Regions from separate parts of the Nonomuraea sp. NPDC049421 genome, predicted to be linked through region 1. Evidence: riboswitches for the same ligand, from Rfam matches in the RefSeq annotation. Region 1 holds a riboswitch; the other holds the start of a gene.
The links. A riboswitch is a leader RNA that binds a small molecule or an ion and turns the genes downstream of it on or off. The one in region 1 is predicted to bind cyclic di-AMP.

Region 1 (7,345 bases):
CGCCTCGAACGTGGACGCGGCCGGCTCGCTCCCGGTGAACTTCCCCAGCGCACTCATGATGAAGAACCCCGCCACCGCGACCTGCAGCACCCACAGCACGACATTGGCGACCCGTCCTGAGCCGCGTCTCTGTACGACCGTCATGCTCTCTCCCCTCGATCGGCTATCTCCGACGCTAGGAACATCGGCGCCCGGGGAGAATCGCGCCAGCTACCCGATGGGGTGCACCTGCCTACACCCTTCTGCTCAAGAACCTGTTGCGCTCCTCAAGCACAACAGGCCCCACCCGGATCGGGTGGGGCCTGTGACCTGGTCGGGGCGACAGGATTTGAACCTGCGACTTCTTGCTCCCAAAGCAAGCGCGCTGCCAAGCTGCGCCACGCCCCGTCTCGCCGAGTGCGCATGCGCTCCGGGACTCCGGTACGCTTACGCCCTGACGACCGGATGAAGTCTAGACCAGAGTTCGACCGGTTCGCGCGGACGTAGCTCAATGGTAGAGCCCTAGTCTTCCAAACTAGCTACGCGGGTTCGATTCCCGTCGTCCGCTCTCTACGGCGAAAAGGCCAGGTCAGCCCCACCAGGGGTGCCTGGCCTTCCTCATGTCCGAGCCGCGGTTCGCGCCTTGAAAGCGAGCGCTCGTAGGGTGGAGGCGATGCGTGCGCGACCGATCTCCCGTGAGGCTCTCGTCGAGGAGCTGGCCGAGCTGATCTCCGACCGTCCGCCCGCTGATCACGTGCGGGTGGCCGTCGACGGAGCGCCGGCGGCGCGGCCCGAGGGGCTGGCCGACGAGCTGGTCGCGCCGCTGCGGCTGCGCGGGCGGCCGGTGGTGCGGGTGTCGGCCGGCGACTTCCTGCGGCCGGCGTCGCTGCGGCTGGAGTACGGCAGGACCGACCCCGACGCCTTCTACGACGACTGGCTGGACGTGAAGGCCCTGCGCAGGGAGGTCCTGGACGCGAGCGAGACCGGCCGGGTGCTGCCCGCGCTGTGGGACAGCTCCATCGACCGGGCCTACCGGGCGCCGTACGAGGAGTTGCCGCCCGGCGGGGTGGTGCTGGTCGACGGGACGCTGCTGCTGGGGCGCGGGCTGGCGTTCGAGGTGAGCGTGCACCTGTGGCTGTCGCGGGGCGCGCTCGAACGCGGCACGCCGGAGGACGAGCGGTGGAAGCTGCCCGCGTACGAGCGGTACGAGCGTGAGACCGACCCGCAGCTGAGTGCGGACGTGGTGGTGCGATCGGACCATCCGGCGCGCCTCGCCGTGCTGGTGCCCGACGGTACTGGTACGCGCGGACGCGGCGGCGCACACTGAGGCGATGATCCCCAGCAACTGGTACAACATCATCCCTGACCTGCCCGCACCGCCTCCGCCGCCGCTGCATCCCGGCACGCGGCAGCCCGTGGGCCCCGACGATCTCGCGCCGCTCTTCCCGATGGAGCTGATCGGGCAGGAGGTGAGCGGCGAGCGGTTCATGCCGATCCCGCAGGAGGTGCTGGACGTCTACCGGCTGTGGCGGCCCACGCCGCTGATGCGGGCGCGCCGCCTGGAGCAGGCGCTGGGCACGCCGGCCAGGATCTACTACAAGTACGAGGGCGTCTCCCCGGCGGGCTCGCACAAGCCGAACACGGCGGTGCCGCAGGCGTACTACAACGCGCGCGAGGGGGTGCGGCTGCTCACCACGGAGACGGGCGCGGGGCAGTGGGGTTCTGCGCTGGCCTTCGCGTGCTCCCAGTTCGATCTTGAGTGCCGGATCTGGATGGTCCGGGCGTCGTACGACCAGAAGCCGTACCGGCGCTCGCTCATGCAGGTGTACGGCGCGACCGTGCACGCGAGCCCCTCCCCCGCGACCGGGGCGGGCAGCAAGGTGCTGGCCGACGACCCCGACTCGCCCGGCAGCCTGGGCATCGCGATCAGCGAGGCGGTGGAGGTGGCCGGCGCGAACCCCGACGCCCGCTACGCGCTCGGCTCGGTGCTCAACCACGTGCTCATGCACCAGACGGTGATCGGCGAGGAGGCGCTCGCGCAGCTGCCCGAGATGCCGGACCTGGTGATCGGCTGCACCGGCGGCGGCTCGAACTTCGCGGGCCTGTCGTTCCCGTTCCTGCGGGAGAAGCTGGCGGGGCGGCTGGCGACGGAGTTCAGGGCGGTCGAGCCGGCGGCCTGCCCGTCGTTCACGCGCGGCGCGTACGCCTACGACTTCGGCGACACGGCCGGGTTCACGCCGCTGCTGAAGATGCACACGCTGGGCCACTCGTTCGTGCCGGACCCGATCCACGCGGGCGGCCTGCGCTATCACGGCATGTCGCCGCTGCTGTCGCACATGTACGAGCTGGGCCTGTTCGAGGCGGTGACCCGGTCGCAGCGGGAGTGTTTCGCGGCGGGCGTACGGTTCGCGCGCACCGAGGGCATCCTGCCGGCGCCCGAGCCCACGCACGCGCTGGCGGAGACCATCGCCGAGGCGCTGAGCTGCAAGGAGAGCGGCGAGGAGAAGGTGATCCTGACGGCGCTGTGCGGTCACGGCCACTTCGACCTGGCCGCCTACGACCGCTACCTGGCCGATGAGCTGGAGGACTACGCGCTGCCGCAGGAGCGCATCGACCTGGCGCTCACAGAACTGCCTGGACAGGGGCTGCCCGGATAGGCCGCCGGGTGGCCGCGCGGGCGGCCGCGCGGGCGGCCACCCGGCAGGTCACGCGCAGGTCATCGCGCAGGTCATCGCGCGGTGGGACGCTTGCCGTGGTTGGCCTTCTTCTTCTTGCGCGCCTTGCCCTTACGTGCGCGTCTGGCCATGAGCTCGCCTCCGCTTGATCGGCACCGGTTGGGCCTTCAACGTCTCCCGGCACGCTGACCAGCGCAAGCGTTCCGCACGAACTAACATTCCCCAACAAATCCGTGTCATAATTTGGTGGAATGTGTTGGAAGGAGCGGGTGTGCTCGCACAGCAGCGTCAGCAGGCGATCCTCGAACGCGTCCGCAGCAACGGCGGCGTACGGGTGGCCGACCTCGTACGCGAGCTCGGCGTCTCCGACATGACCATCAGGCGCGACCTCGAGGTGCTGGCCGAGCGCGGCCTGCTGGAGAAGGTGCACGGCGGCGCGACCGCGCTGGGCCCCGGCTCGACCGAGGAGCCCGGCTTCACCGCCAAGTCGGCCCGCCAGCAGCAGGAGAAGGAGGCCATCGCCCGGCAGGCGGCCACGCTCGTCCGCCCCGGCACGGCCGTCGCGCTGTCGGCGGGCACCACCACGTGGGCGCTGGCCCACCACCTGATCGGCGTGCCCGAGCTGACCGTGATCACCAACTCGATCCCGGTCGCCGAGGTCTTCCACCGCAACCCGCGCGCCGACCGCACGGTCGTGCTGACCGGTGGCGTGCGCACGCCGTCCGACGCGCTGGTGGGGCCGGTCGCGGTGGCCGCGATCCGCCGCCTGCACGTCGACACGCTCTTCCTCGGCGTGCACGGAATGAGCGTGCGGGCCGGGTTCACCACGCCCAACCTGCTGGAGTCGGAGACCGACAGGGAGCTGGTGGCGGCGGCGACCCGGCTGGTCGTCCCCGCCGACCACACGAAGTGGAACACCGTGGGCATCAGCACGATCGCGGAGCTGAGCGAGGCCGACGTGGTCGTCAGCGACGCGGGCCTGCCCGAGGAAGCACGCACTGAGCTGGCCGAACGGGCCGGCGAACTGATCATCGCGGAGGGCTCGTGAAGCGCACCATCACCCATCTCGCCGACGGACGGGAGCTGATCTACTTCGACCGGCGCGACGACGCCGACAGGAGCGCGATCGACCGCCGGCCGCTCGAGCCCCGGCCGCCGGCCTCCGAGCTGCGCTACGACCCGCTGACCGAGGAGTGGATCGCGATCGCGGGGCACCGGCAGACGCGGACGTTCCTGCCCACGGGCGGCACGGCCGAGTGCCCGTTGTGCCCGTCGAGCGACGAGCGGTCGACGGAGATCCCGTCGTACGACTACGACGTGGTCGTGTTCGAGAACCGCTTCCCCTCTTTTTCCGGAAATTTCGGGACTTATGAGGATGTCGGTGGGCTGAGTGAGGTCCGGCCGGGAGTGGGGCGGTGTGAGGTGGTGTGCTTCACCTCCGACCACGACTCCTCCTTCTCCAGGCTCTCCGACGACCAGGTGGAGCTGGTCATGGAGGCGTGGGCCGACCGCACGGCCGAACTGTCCGCCATCGAGGGCGTCGAGCAGGTCTTCTGCTTCGAGAACCGGGGCGAGGAGATCGGCATCACCATCGCCCACCCGCACGGCCAGATCTACGCCTACCCGTACGTCACGCCCAGGACGAAGCTGCAGCTCGGCGCGGCGCAGCGGTACAAGGGCAACCTGTTCGCCGACGTGCTGGCCGCCGAGCGCGCCGCGGGCACGCGGGTGGTGGCCGCGAACGAGCTGTGGACGGCCTTCGTGCCCGCCGCGGCGCGCTGGCCGTTCGAGGTGCACGTGTATCCGCACCGGCAGGTGCCCGACCTGGCGGCGCTGACGGAGGCGGAGCGGGCCGCGTTCGCGCCGCTCTACACCTCGGTGCTGCGGGCGTTCGACGGGCTGTTCGGGGTCGTGATGCCGTACATCTCGGCCTGGCACCAGGCGCCGGTGCGTACGGGGAGGGAGCTGGCGTACCTGCACCTGGAGCTGTTCAGCATCAGGCGGGCGCCGAACAAGCTCAAGTACCTGGCCGGCTCGGAGTCGGCGATGGGCGCGTTCGTGAACGACGTACGCCCGGAGGAAGCGGCGCGGCTGCTCCGGTCACAGATAGATCACTAATAGATTTCTACTTAAGGTCGCATGACTCGTGATCTACCACTAATATCCCCATATGCGGCGGCCATAACCCGGCCGACCGCCCGCCTAATCCCGGGCGCGTCGCCCGGGAGCCGGGGACCCAATCCGCACCTTGGGGTGAATCCGCGACAGCGGTAGGGAGCTCCATGCCCGAACCCGTCAGCTAACCCGGCCGGCAGAGGGAGAGGAACTCTTACGTGGCGGCTTCGTCCCCCGCGAAACTTGCCATCGGTCTCGTCACCGCCGCCGCCCTCGCCATCCTCCCGGCGAACGTCGCGACGGCCGCGCCCAAACCGACCGAGTCCGAGCTCCGCGCCCAGCTCAAGCAGCTCAACAACAAGGTCGACAAGCTCATCGAGAAGTACAACCTGAAGCGGGTCGAGCTGGCCGAGGCGCAGGAGGCCGCCAAGAACGCGCAGGCCAAGCTGGCCGCCGCCGAGCAGACGCTGGCCGCGGCCGAGCAGCGGGTCGCCGAGATCGCCCGCCTGCGCTACCAGAACGTCGACCCGTCGCTGCCCGGCTTCATGCTGCCCAGCAACGGCGGCAGCGCGGCCCTGCTCGAACAGCTCACCGCCGAGCAGCAGGCCGTCGTGCAGAGCGTGGCCAAGGCCCGCGACGAGCGCAAGAAGGCCAGCGAGGAGGCCGCCGCGCTGACGGCCAAGATCAAGTCGGACGCCGCCACGGTCGCCGGCCGGCGCCGCGAGGCCGAGGACGTCATCAAGGACATCGAGAAGAAGCTGCAGGACCTGGTGCCGGTCGCCACGGGCCGCAAGTCCAACGGCACCTGGGCGCCCGAGCTGCCCGGCGGCACCGACAACATCACCCCGCGTACGCGGCTGATGAAGGCCCAGGTGGAGAAGAACTTCGCGCTGCCGTTCACGGTGGGCTGCTTCCGCGGGGGCGCCAGCGGCGAGCACCCGCTCGGCCGGGCCTGCGACTTCATGATGAGCACCGGCGGCAGCATGCCCTCGGCCGCCAACAACGCGCTCGGCGACCGCATCGCGGAGTGGGCGCTGCAGAACAAGGACAAGCTCGGCGTGAAGTACGTGATCTGGAAGCAGCGCATCAACTCCGGCAGCGGCTGGCGCACGATGTCCGACCGCGGCAGCATCACCGAGAACCACTACGATCACGTGCACATCTCGATGAACTGAGCAGGTGCAGGGTCAGGGCGGTTCAGGCGCGCGCGGGACGAGCAGACCCCGGTTGAACGCCTCGGTGACGGCGGCGGCACGGTCTCCCACGCCGAGCTTGGCGTAGATGTTGAGAAGGTGGCTCTTGACCGTGGCCTCGGTGATGAACAGCCGGGCGGCCGCCTCACGGTTGGTGTTCCCGGCCGCCACGAGTTCGAGGACCTCAAGCTCACGCCGGCTGAGCAGCTGCGGCGCGGGCGTCCTGACCCGGTTCATCAGCCGTGCGGCCACCGAAGGGGACAGCACGCTCTCGCCCTTGGCGGCGGCCCGCGCGCCCCGCAGCAGGTCCTCCCGGGGAGAGTCCTTGAGCAGGTAGCCGGTCGCACCCGCCTCGATCGCCGGAAGAACGTGGGTGTCGGTGTCGTAGGTCGTCAGAACCAGCACACGCGCGGTGACGCCGAGCCTGGTCAGCTCAATGATCGCGGACAGCCCGTCCATGCCGGGCATGCGCAGGTCCATCAGGATCACGTCGGGCTGGAGCTCCCTGGCGAGCCGTACGGCTGAGGCGCCGTCCTCGGCCTCCCCCAGCACCTCGAATCCGGGCGCGGAGGCGAACATGCTGCTCAGCCCGTCCCTGACGACCGGATGGTCGTCCGCGATCACCAACCGGATCGGGGTCCCGGCCGCCGCCTCGGCCCTGTGATCTGTCATGCGTGGCTCCCGGCCGGCAGGGTGGGGATGCAGGCCGAGATCCCGGTGCCGGCGCCGGGCTCGGACTCGATCTGCAGAGTGCCGGACAGTCCTTCGACGCGCTGCCGCATGATGGTCAGGCCGAATCCGCCACTGGGGGACGGCGGCCGTGACCCGCCGCCTGTGGCCGTGCCGGCTTCGGGACCGGGCGGATCGAAGCCCTTGCCGTCGTCACGCACGTCCAGCGCGACCGCGTTCTCCAGGTAGGACAGTGTGACCCCGACCCTGGTCGCGTCCGCGTGCCTGGCCACGTTGGCCAATGCCTCCTGTGCCGTGCGCAGCAGCGCGAACTCGGCCTCGGGTGTGATGGGCCGTACCGTGCCGGTCGTCGTGACGTGAACGGTGAGCCCGTGCAGCTTCGACCACCGGTCGGCGACGTCGGCGAGCGCGTCGCTCAGGCGTGCGGTCCGCAGATGCTCGGGCCGGAGCGCGTCGACCGAGCGCCGCGCCTCGGCCAGGCTCTCCCTCGCCAGGTTCTTGACGGCGTCGAAGGGCCGGCGCCACGGCGCCGGGACCTCGTGCATCTGCTCGGCAGCCTGGAGCTGCGCGATGATGCCGGTGAGCCCTTGGGCCAGGGTGTCGTGGATCTCGCGGGCCATCCGCTGGCGTTCGTCGAGCACGCCCGCCTCCCTGGCCTGGGCGAGCAACTGGGCATGCAGGCCGGCGTTCTCG
Region 2 (7,345 bases), on a different contig from region 1:
TACGTGAACGTGCCGATCGGCCTCGTGCTGATCGCGATCATCGTGCTGCGGCTGCCGCGCCGGCCCGGCACCGGCGGCGGCCGGCCCGACTACGCCGGCATCGCGGTCTTCACCGTGGCCGTTACGTCCCTGCTGCTCGGCCTGACCGAGAAGGGGCTCGACGGCCACACCTGGACCGACGCGGCCGTGGCGGGGCCGATCCTGCTGGCGCTGGTGCTGCTGGCCGTCTTCGTGGCGGTCGAGCGGCGCGCGGCCGGCCCGATCATGCCGATGGAGCTGTTCGCCAACCGGTCGTACACGCTGGTCAACCTCACCTCGTTCGTCACGGCCTTCTGCATGTACGCGGGCGTCGTCTTCCTGCCCCGCTACTTCCAGGAGGCGCTGGGCGTGGCCGCCACCGAGTCGGGGCTGCGGATCTACCCGCTGACGCTGGGCATGGTCGCCGGCAGCGTGCTCATGGGCGCGCTGATGTCGCGGACCGGGCGGTACAAGCCGTGGCTGCTCGTCTCGCCGTTCCTGCTGGTCGCGGGCGCGCTGCTCTGCCTCAACCTGGCGGTGGACAGCCCCGGCCTCGCGGTCGCGCTGTGGATGCTGCCGCTGGGGCTCGGCATGGGGCCGATGCTGTCCGGGCTGACGGTGGCCGCGCAGCAGTCGGTGGAGCCGCGCCACCTCGGCGTCGCCTCGGCGAACCTGGCCTTCTTCCGGCAGATCGGCGGCTCGGTGGCGCTGGCCGTCGGCGGCACGCTCTACACGGCGGAGTTCGCCGGGAGCGTACCCGGGGCGGGCGCCGCCGCCGCGCACGCCTCCGCCGCCGCGCTGGTCGTGCCGTCGCTCGGGGGGGCGGGCGCGGTGATCGCCCTGGTCGCGCTGGTGGCGCTGCCCGACAGGCGGCTCGCGGACCCGGCGGAGCCGGCGGACCGGCCGCCGCGGCGGCCTGAAGACACGGTGGAGGCCGGTTTCGCGTCATGAGCGGGGGCGTGCGAAGCTTTGAGTGTCCCCAACACCATGGAGGTCCTCATGGCGGATACACCGGAGCCGGAAGTCAGCGAAACTCCCGAGGACGAGATGAAGCGCAAGTTCCGCGAAGCGCTGGAGCGCAAGCGCAGCCAGCAGGCGGGCGCGGGCGCGGGTGGCAGGGGCGTCGACCCATCGAAGATCCACGGGGCGCACGGTCCGGCTGCCAATAAGAGATCATTCAGGCGCAAGAGCGGCGGCTGAGGACTGAATCCTCAGGGGGCACGGCATGCCGTGCCCCCTTTTTGTATGCATTCCCGCTGAAGGTAGATCTTTGTCCGATTCGTGGTGAAACGTTTGCGGGTGTCCGATCCCGTCGTTAGAGTGTTCGCCATTACCAGCCGGTGACCTAGTCCTTACCCAAGACGGACGACCGGCTGGCGCCGAATCCCGAACCATTCGGGAACCGGGGAACCACCCGCATTCGGGGTGAATCCGGCCCGCGCGGCCGGTAGGGCAACTCCACCGCCCGAACCCGTCAGCTAACCCGGTAGGCGTGATGGAGAGGATCACGTATTACATGTTCCAGCGCGTCGTACCCCCAGACCGCTCTTTGACGGCCGCCCGCTGAGCGGCCCCCTTCCCCAGGCTCGTCATTTGCGCTCCGCGTAGCGCTGCGGGGTCCCCCGCCCCGCCGCGCCCTCATCCCCTCGCGCCCGAGCGCAACTCCCCCGTCCCCTCGTGAAGGGTTTTGCTGCTTCATGTCTGCCCGTTTCAGCCTGCGTTCCCTCGCCACGCTGACCGCCTGCTGCGTCGGCATGCTGACCTGCGCCAGTACCGCTGCGCACGCCGACACCCCCGACAAAGACAAGAAGATCCTGCTCAAGGGCTCGACCACGGCCTCGTACTTCTGGGACGACGCCTCCGGCCGGGCCGGTGACACCGGGCTGCCGGCCAGCGGCAAGCCCATGCAGAAGGGTCTGGCCGCCAGCCCGAGCTGGCCGCTGATGACCGAGGGTTACGTGGTCTACAAGGGCAAGAAGGCGCCCTTCTTCGTCGGTGACCGCGGGCCGGGCGAGCCCTCCAACCGCGGCATCATGCTCGACCTCGACGCCAAGACGTTCGCCGAGCTGACCGGCGGCAGGTTCAACTCCAGCACGCTCGGCGTGGACGGCGTCGGCGGCCAGGGCCACATCGAGGTCGATTACGTCATCACCAAGTGGGGCGACGGCGTGGGCAAGAAGAACCACCCGGTCCCGTTCTCGACCGGCGCCTGGTCCAGGCGTGACAGGAACCCGGCGCCCCCGCCCGCCGACCAGGAGCAGGACTCCCAGGCCGGCGGCATCGCCGTACCGGCCGCCCGCTGACGGCTTTACGCCACAGGCACCAGAATGTCATTCTGGCCTGCGTGACGACCCGTGTAGCCGCAAACGGCATTGAGATCGCCTATGACAGCTTCGGCGCACCCACAGGGCGGCCGCTCCTCCTGATCATGGGGCTCGGCGCCCAGCTCATCCAGTGGGACGAAGGGTTCTGCCGGCTCCTCGCGGAGCAGGGACACCACGTCGTACGGTTCGACAACCGCGACGCGGGACTGTCCACGCACATCCACGACGCGGGCGTCCCCCAGCCGGGGGCGCCCGTGCCGTACTCGCTGACGGACATGGCCGCCGACACCGCCGCGTTCATGGACGCCATCGGCTGGCCGTCCGCGCACGTCGTGGGCGCCTCGATGGGCGGCATGATCGCCCAGACGCTGGCCATCGAGCACCCCGAGCGGGTGCTGACCCTGACCTCCATCATGTCCACGCCGGGACCCGACGTCGCCCCGCCCACCCCCGAGGCGATGACCGCGCTCATGACGCCGCCGCCCGCCGACCGCGCCGGCGTGCTCGACCAGTCGGTGGTGACCTGGTCGACGATCGGCTCACCGGGCTACGAGCTGGACGAGGAGGCCATCAGGGAACGGGCCGGCCTGGCCTACGACCGCTGCTTCGACCCGGCGGGCACGGCGCGGCAGTTCGCGGCCATCAGGGCGTCGGGCGACCGTACGCGGGCGCTGGCGGGCGTCGGCGCACCCACGCTGGTGATCCACGGCGAGGCCGATCCGCTGATCCCGGTGGCCGGCGGCCGGGCGACGGCGGAGGCGGTGCCGGGGGCGCGGCTGGTGACGTATCCGGGGATGGGGCACGACCTGCCGAAGGCCCTGTGGCCCGACATCGTCGCCGAGATCACCAAGCTGACCACGTCCTGAATTCTCCGGCTCTGATCGGCTCGCTGGGGCCGATCAGAGCCGCGCGTGCTTCTCGCGGCAGCGCATGATCTCGTGGACGTTGTCCTCCGCCCACTCGGCCACCACCGAGATCGGCCCGTGCAGCGAGCGCCCGAGGTCGGTCAGCGTGTACTCGACGCGCGGCGGCACCTCCGCGAACACCTCGCGCGTCAGCAGCCCGTCCTGCTCCATCGCGCGCAGCGTCTGGGTCAGCACCTTGGGCGTGACCCCGCCGATCCGCGCCCTGAGCTGGGTGAACCGCATCGGTCCCCCGATGAGGCAGAGCACCACGAGGGCCGACCACTTGTCGCCGATCCGGTCGAGGACCACCCGCGTCGGGCAGTCGGGATCGAAGACGTCGCCAGTATCCATGAGGTACTTATAGCACGATGAAGTAACCAGTACCCGATGGATACTCTTGGCCGTATGAAGATCCTTGTCTTTGGCGCGACCGGCATGGTCGGGCAGCGCATCGCCGCCGAGCTCCGTGACCGCGGCCACGAGGTGACCGGCGTCAGCCGCAGCGGCGGCCCCGTCAAGGGCGACGTCCGCGACACCGCCGTCCTGGCCCCCGGCCACGACGCCGTCGTCTCCGCCATCGCCCCGCCGCGCGACGGCACCGAGCCCGAGCCGCCGTTCACCGAGGCCAACAAGGCGCTCGTCGACGGCCTGCGCGCGGCCGGGGTGCGCCGGCTGATCGTGGTCGGCGGCGCCGGCAGCCTCCAGGTGGCCCCCGGCCAGGACCTCGTGGACACGCCTGACTTCCCCGAGCTCTACAAGAAGGAGGCGCTGGCCGGGCGGGCCCTGCTGCGCTTCTACCGCGAGGTCGACGACCTCGACTGGACGTTCGTCTCCCCGGCGGCGGAGATCGCGCCGGGGGAGCGCACCGGCGTGTTCAGGGTGGGCGGCGACACCCTGCTCAGCGACGAGCAGGGCCGCAGCTTCATCAGCGCGGAGGACTACGCGGTGGCGATCGCCGACGAGCTGGAGAAGAACGCCAACGTCCGTAAGCGCATCTGCGTCGCCTACTGACCGGGCCTACTGACCGGGCCTACTGATCAGCGTCTTCCGGTAGCAGCGCTCGCTCGTCGGGCTTGTGCACGAGGATGTTGTCCACGTACGACTCCGCCGCCTTGGCCAGCCCGACGTCGGCGCCCGCCTGCTCCGACAGGTACCACCGGTGGTCCAGGATCTCGTGGAAGAGCTGCGCGGGCTCCAGCTTGCCGCGCAGCTCGGCCGGGATCGCCTCGACCGTCGGCTGGAACACCTCGGCCAGCCACCGGTGCGCCACGATGGCCTCGTCCTCGTGGCGCAGGCCCTTGGCCACCCGGAAGCCGTCGAGGTCGTTGAGCAGCCGCCTGGCCTGGTTCTCCTCGACGTCGAGGCCGGTCAGCCTGAGCAGCCGCCGCTGGTGGTGCCCGGCGTCCACGACCTTCGGCCGCACGATGAGCCGTCCTGTGCCGACCTTGCGCCGCACCATCATCTCGGCGACGTCGAAGCCCAGCAGGTTGAGCCGCCTGATGCGCTGCTCCACGCGGTGCCAGTCGACCTCCTCGATGATCTCGCTCTCGTTGATCTCGTTCCAGAGGCGGTGGTAGCGGGCCACGATGTCCTCGGCGGTCTCCATGGGGTCGATCGACGGGTGCAGCAGCCCGCCGGCCTCAAGGTCGAGCATCTCGCCGAAGATGTTCATGTGCGCGGTGTCGATGTCGCCGAGCCGCTGGCCCTCGCTGATCATCGGGTGCATCTCGCCGGTCTCGGCGTCCACCAGGTACGCCGCGAACGCGCCCGCGTCCCGCCTGAACAGTGTGTTGGACAGCGAGCAGTCACCCCAGTAGAAGCCGTTGAGATGCAGCCGCACCAGCAGCACGGCCAGCGCGTCGAGCAGGCGGGTGAGCGTGTCGGGACGCAGGGTGCCCGACATGACCGCGCGGTAGGGCAGCGAGAACTGCAGGTGGCGGGTGATGAGCGCGGCGTCGAGGCCGTCCTCGCGGCCGGTGACGTACGCGACGGGTTCGACGGCGGGCGCGTCGAGCCTGGCCAGGTCCCACAGGAGCTGGTACTCCCGCTTGGCGTACCGTTCGCTGATCTCCTTGATCGCGTACACCTTGCCGGAGAGCCGGGCGAAGCGGACCACGTGCCGCGAGATGCCGCGCGGCAGATCGACCAGATGGTGCTGCGGCCAGTCCTGCAGCGGGACTTCCCAGGGGAGGCGGATCAGGTCAGGGTCACCTAGCGCGCCAGTGATCTGGAGGGGCATTTGCTCAGGATATGGTGCACCGGTGGACGAGTTTCTCAAGTGGTACTTTTCCCACCATCCGATCGTCGCCGCCACGCTGGGAGCCGACGGCTACGACCACACACTCGGCGACTGGACCGCCGACGCCTGGCACAACCGCGAGCGCGAGCAGGTCCGCTGGCTCGAACGCCTCTCGGCCCAGGAAGCCCCCACTCTGGACGACGCGATCGACAGGGACCTCGTCCTGTCGCAGCTCAGAGGCGCCATCGCGGAGGCGGCCTGGCCCGAGTGGCGCCGCGACCCGAGCGTCTACCTCGGCACGATCTTCACCTCCCTGTACGCCCCCTTCCAGCACCGGCTCAAGCCCGAGCCCGAGCTGGTGAGCGCCGCGCTGTCCCGGCTGGCCGAGGTGCCCGGCGTGCTCGCCGCCTGCCGCGCCAACCTCGATCCCGACCTGGCCGCCCCGCTGCTGGTCAAGCGGGGGCTCGGGCAGGCGCGTACCGGCCGGAACTTCCTCACCCGCACGATCCCGTCCATGGTCGAGGACCCCGGGCTGCGCGCCCGCCTGGCCGAGGCCGCCGAGCCGGCCGCGCGCGCCTTCGACGAGCTGGTCACCTTCCTCGAGACCTTCGAGTGCGGCGGCACCTGGCGCATGGGGGAGCGGCTCTACTCCACGCTGCTGCGCGAGCGCGAGATGCTCGGCTACGGCGCCGCCGAGCTGCACGAGAAGGGCAGGGCCGCCTGGGCCGAGCTGGACGCCCGCATGCAGGAGGTCGCGGTCCAGGTCAACGGGAGCCGCGACTGGCGGGCCGCCATGGAGTTCCTCATGGACGACCACCCGGCCACGCTCGACGAGATGCGCGCCGAGTACGAGGCCGAGACCAGGCGCGCCCAGGCGTTCGTCCGCGAGCACGATCTGGTCACCTTCGCCGACGGCGAGGAGTGCCTGGTGCTGCCGTCCGCCGAGTACAACCGCCCGGTGCTGTCCGTGGCCCACTACATGGCGCCGCCGCCGCTCAGCGCCTCGCGGCAGGGCGTCTTCTTCGTGCCGTTCACGCCGGACGACTTCACCCCCGATCAGGTACGCCAGCGGCTGCGGACCAACGCGCACGCCCAGATGCCGTCGATCGCGGTGCACGAGGCGTACCCGGGGCACCACTGGCACCTGTCGTACATCGCGGAGAACCCGCGTACGGTCAGGAAGGTCTTCAGGACGCCGTACTTCACCGAGGGCTGGGCCCTCTACGTCGAGAAGCTGCTGCAGGAGCACGGCTACTTCGACACCCCGGCCACCCTGCTCGCGCACCTCGACTTCCGGATGTTCCGTGCCGCCCGCATCATCGTGGACACCGCGCTGCACTGCGAGGACATGTCGATCGAGGACGCGGAGACGTTCATGTCGACCAAGTCGTCGCTGTCGCCCGGCACCGCGCAGGGCGAGGTCAACCGCTACTGCGCCTGGCCGACGCAGGCCCCCTCCTACCTGACGGGCGCCATCGAGATCGACCGCATCCGGGAGTCGTTCCGCGGCACCCTGAAGGAGTTCCACGACCGCATCGCGGGCTCCGGCGGGCTCCCGCTCGGCCTCGCCGAGCAGGTCGCGCTGGCGTGACGCCGGTCAGGCCCGGGGGAACTCGGGCGGGTTGAGCGCGCGTTCGGCGACGGCGGTGAGCTGCTCGTCCGTCAGGACGGCCGGCTTGCCGACGCCGGACGCGCGCACGTACACCTCGCACAGCCACTCCAGCACCCGCGTGGCCTCGAACGCCTCCTCCAGCGTCGCCCCGATGCTCACCCCGCCGTGGTTGGCCATCAGGGCGGCCCGCCTGCCCTCCAGGGCGGCGCGCACGTTCGCGGCCAGCTCGGGCGTGCCGTACGTGGCG

Region 2: linked by a shared signal. The riboswitch ahead of AB0K18_RS12890 (hypothetical protein) and the one ahead of AB0K18_RS12045 (hypothetical protein) in region 1 are both predicted to bind cyclic di-AMP.

What each region holds. Positions count from the first base shown of each region.
Region 1 covers NZ_JBFAQA010000005.1:361,567-368,911, reverse strand. The annotation lists gene AB0K18_RS12080 (DoxX family protein) at 1-144, opposite strand, end outside; tRNA gene AB0K18_RS12075 (tRNA-Pro) at 311-387, opposite strand; tRNA gene AB0K18_RS12070 (tRNA-Gly) at 477-547, shown strand; gene AB0K18_RS12065 (uridine kinase) at 653-1,306, shown strand; gene AB0K18_RS12060 (TrpB-like pyridoxal phosphate-dependent enzyme) at 1,311-2,636, shown strand; gene AB0K18_RS12055 (DeoR/GlpR family DNA-binding transcription regulator) at 2,926-3,702, shown strand; gene galT (galactose-1-phosphate uridylyltransferase) at 3,699-4,772, shown strand; cyclic di-AMP (ydaO/yuaA leader) riboswitch at 4,844-4,982, shown strand; gene AB0K18_RS12045 (hypothetical protein) at 4,988-5,944, shown strand; gene AB0K18_RS12040 (response regulator transcription factor) at 5,957-6,634, opposite strand; gene AB0K18_RS12035 (sensor histidine kinase) at 6,631-7,345, opposite strand, start outside.
Region 2 covers NZ_JBFAQA010000006.1:160,185-167,529, reverse strand. The annotation lists gene AB0K18_RS12900 (MDR family MFS transporter) at 1-969, shown strand, start outside; gene AB0K18_RS12895 (DUF5302 domain-containing protein) at 1,018-1,218, shown strand; cyclic di-AMP (ydaO/yuaA leader) riboswitch at 1,386-1,526, shown strand; partial or broken gene AB0K18_RS12890 (hypothetical protein) at 1,773-2,198, shown strand; gene AB0K18_RS12885 (alpha/beta hydrolase) at 2,363-3,208, shown strand; gene AB0K18_RS12880 (helix-turn-helix domain-containing protein) at 3,242-3,598, opposite strand; gene AB0K18_RS12875 (NAD(P)-dependent oxidoreductase) at 3,653-4,258, shown strand; gene AB0K18_RS12870 (DUF4032 domain-containing protein) at 4,278-5,486, opposite strand; gene AB0K18_RS12865 (DUF885 domain-containing protein) at 5,509-7,077, shown strand; gene AB0K18_RS12860 (class II aldolase/adducin family protein) at 7,084-7,345, opposite strand, start outside.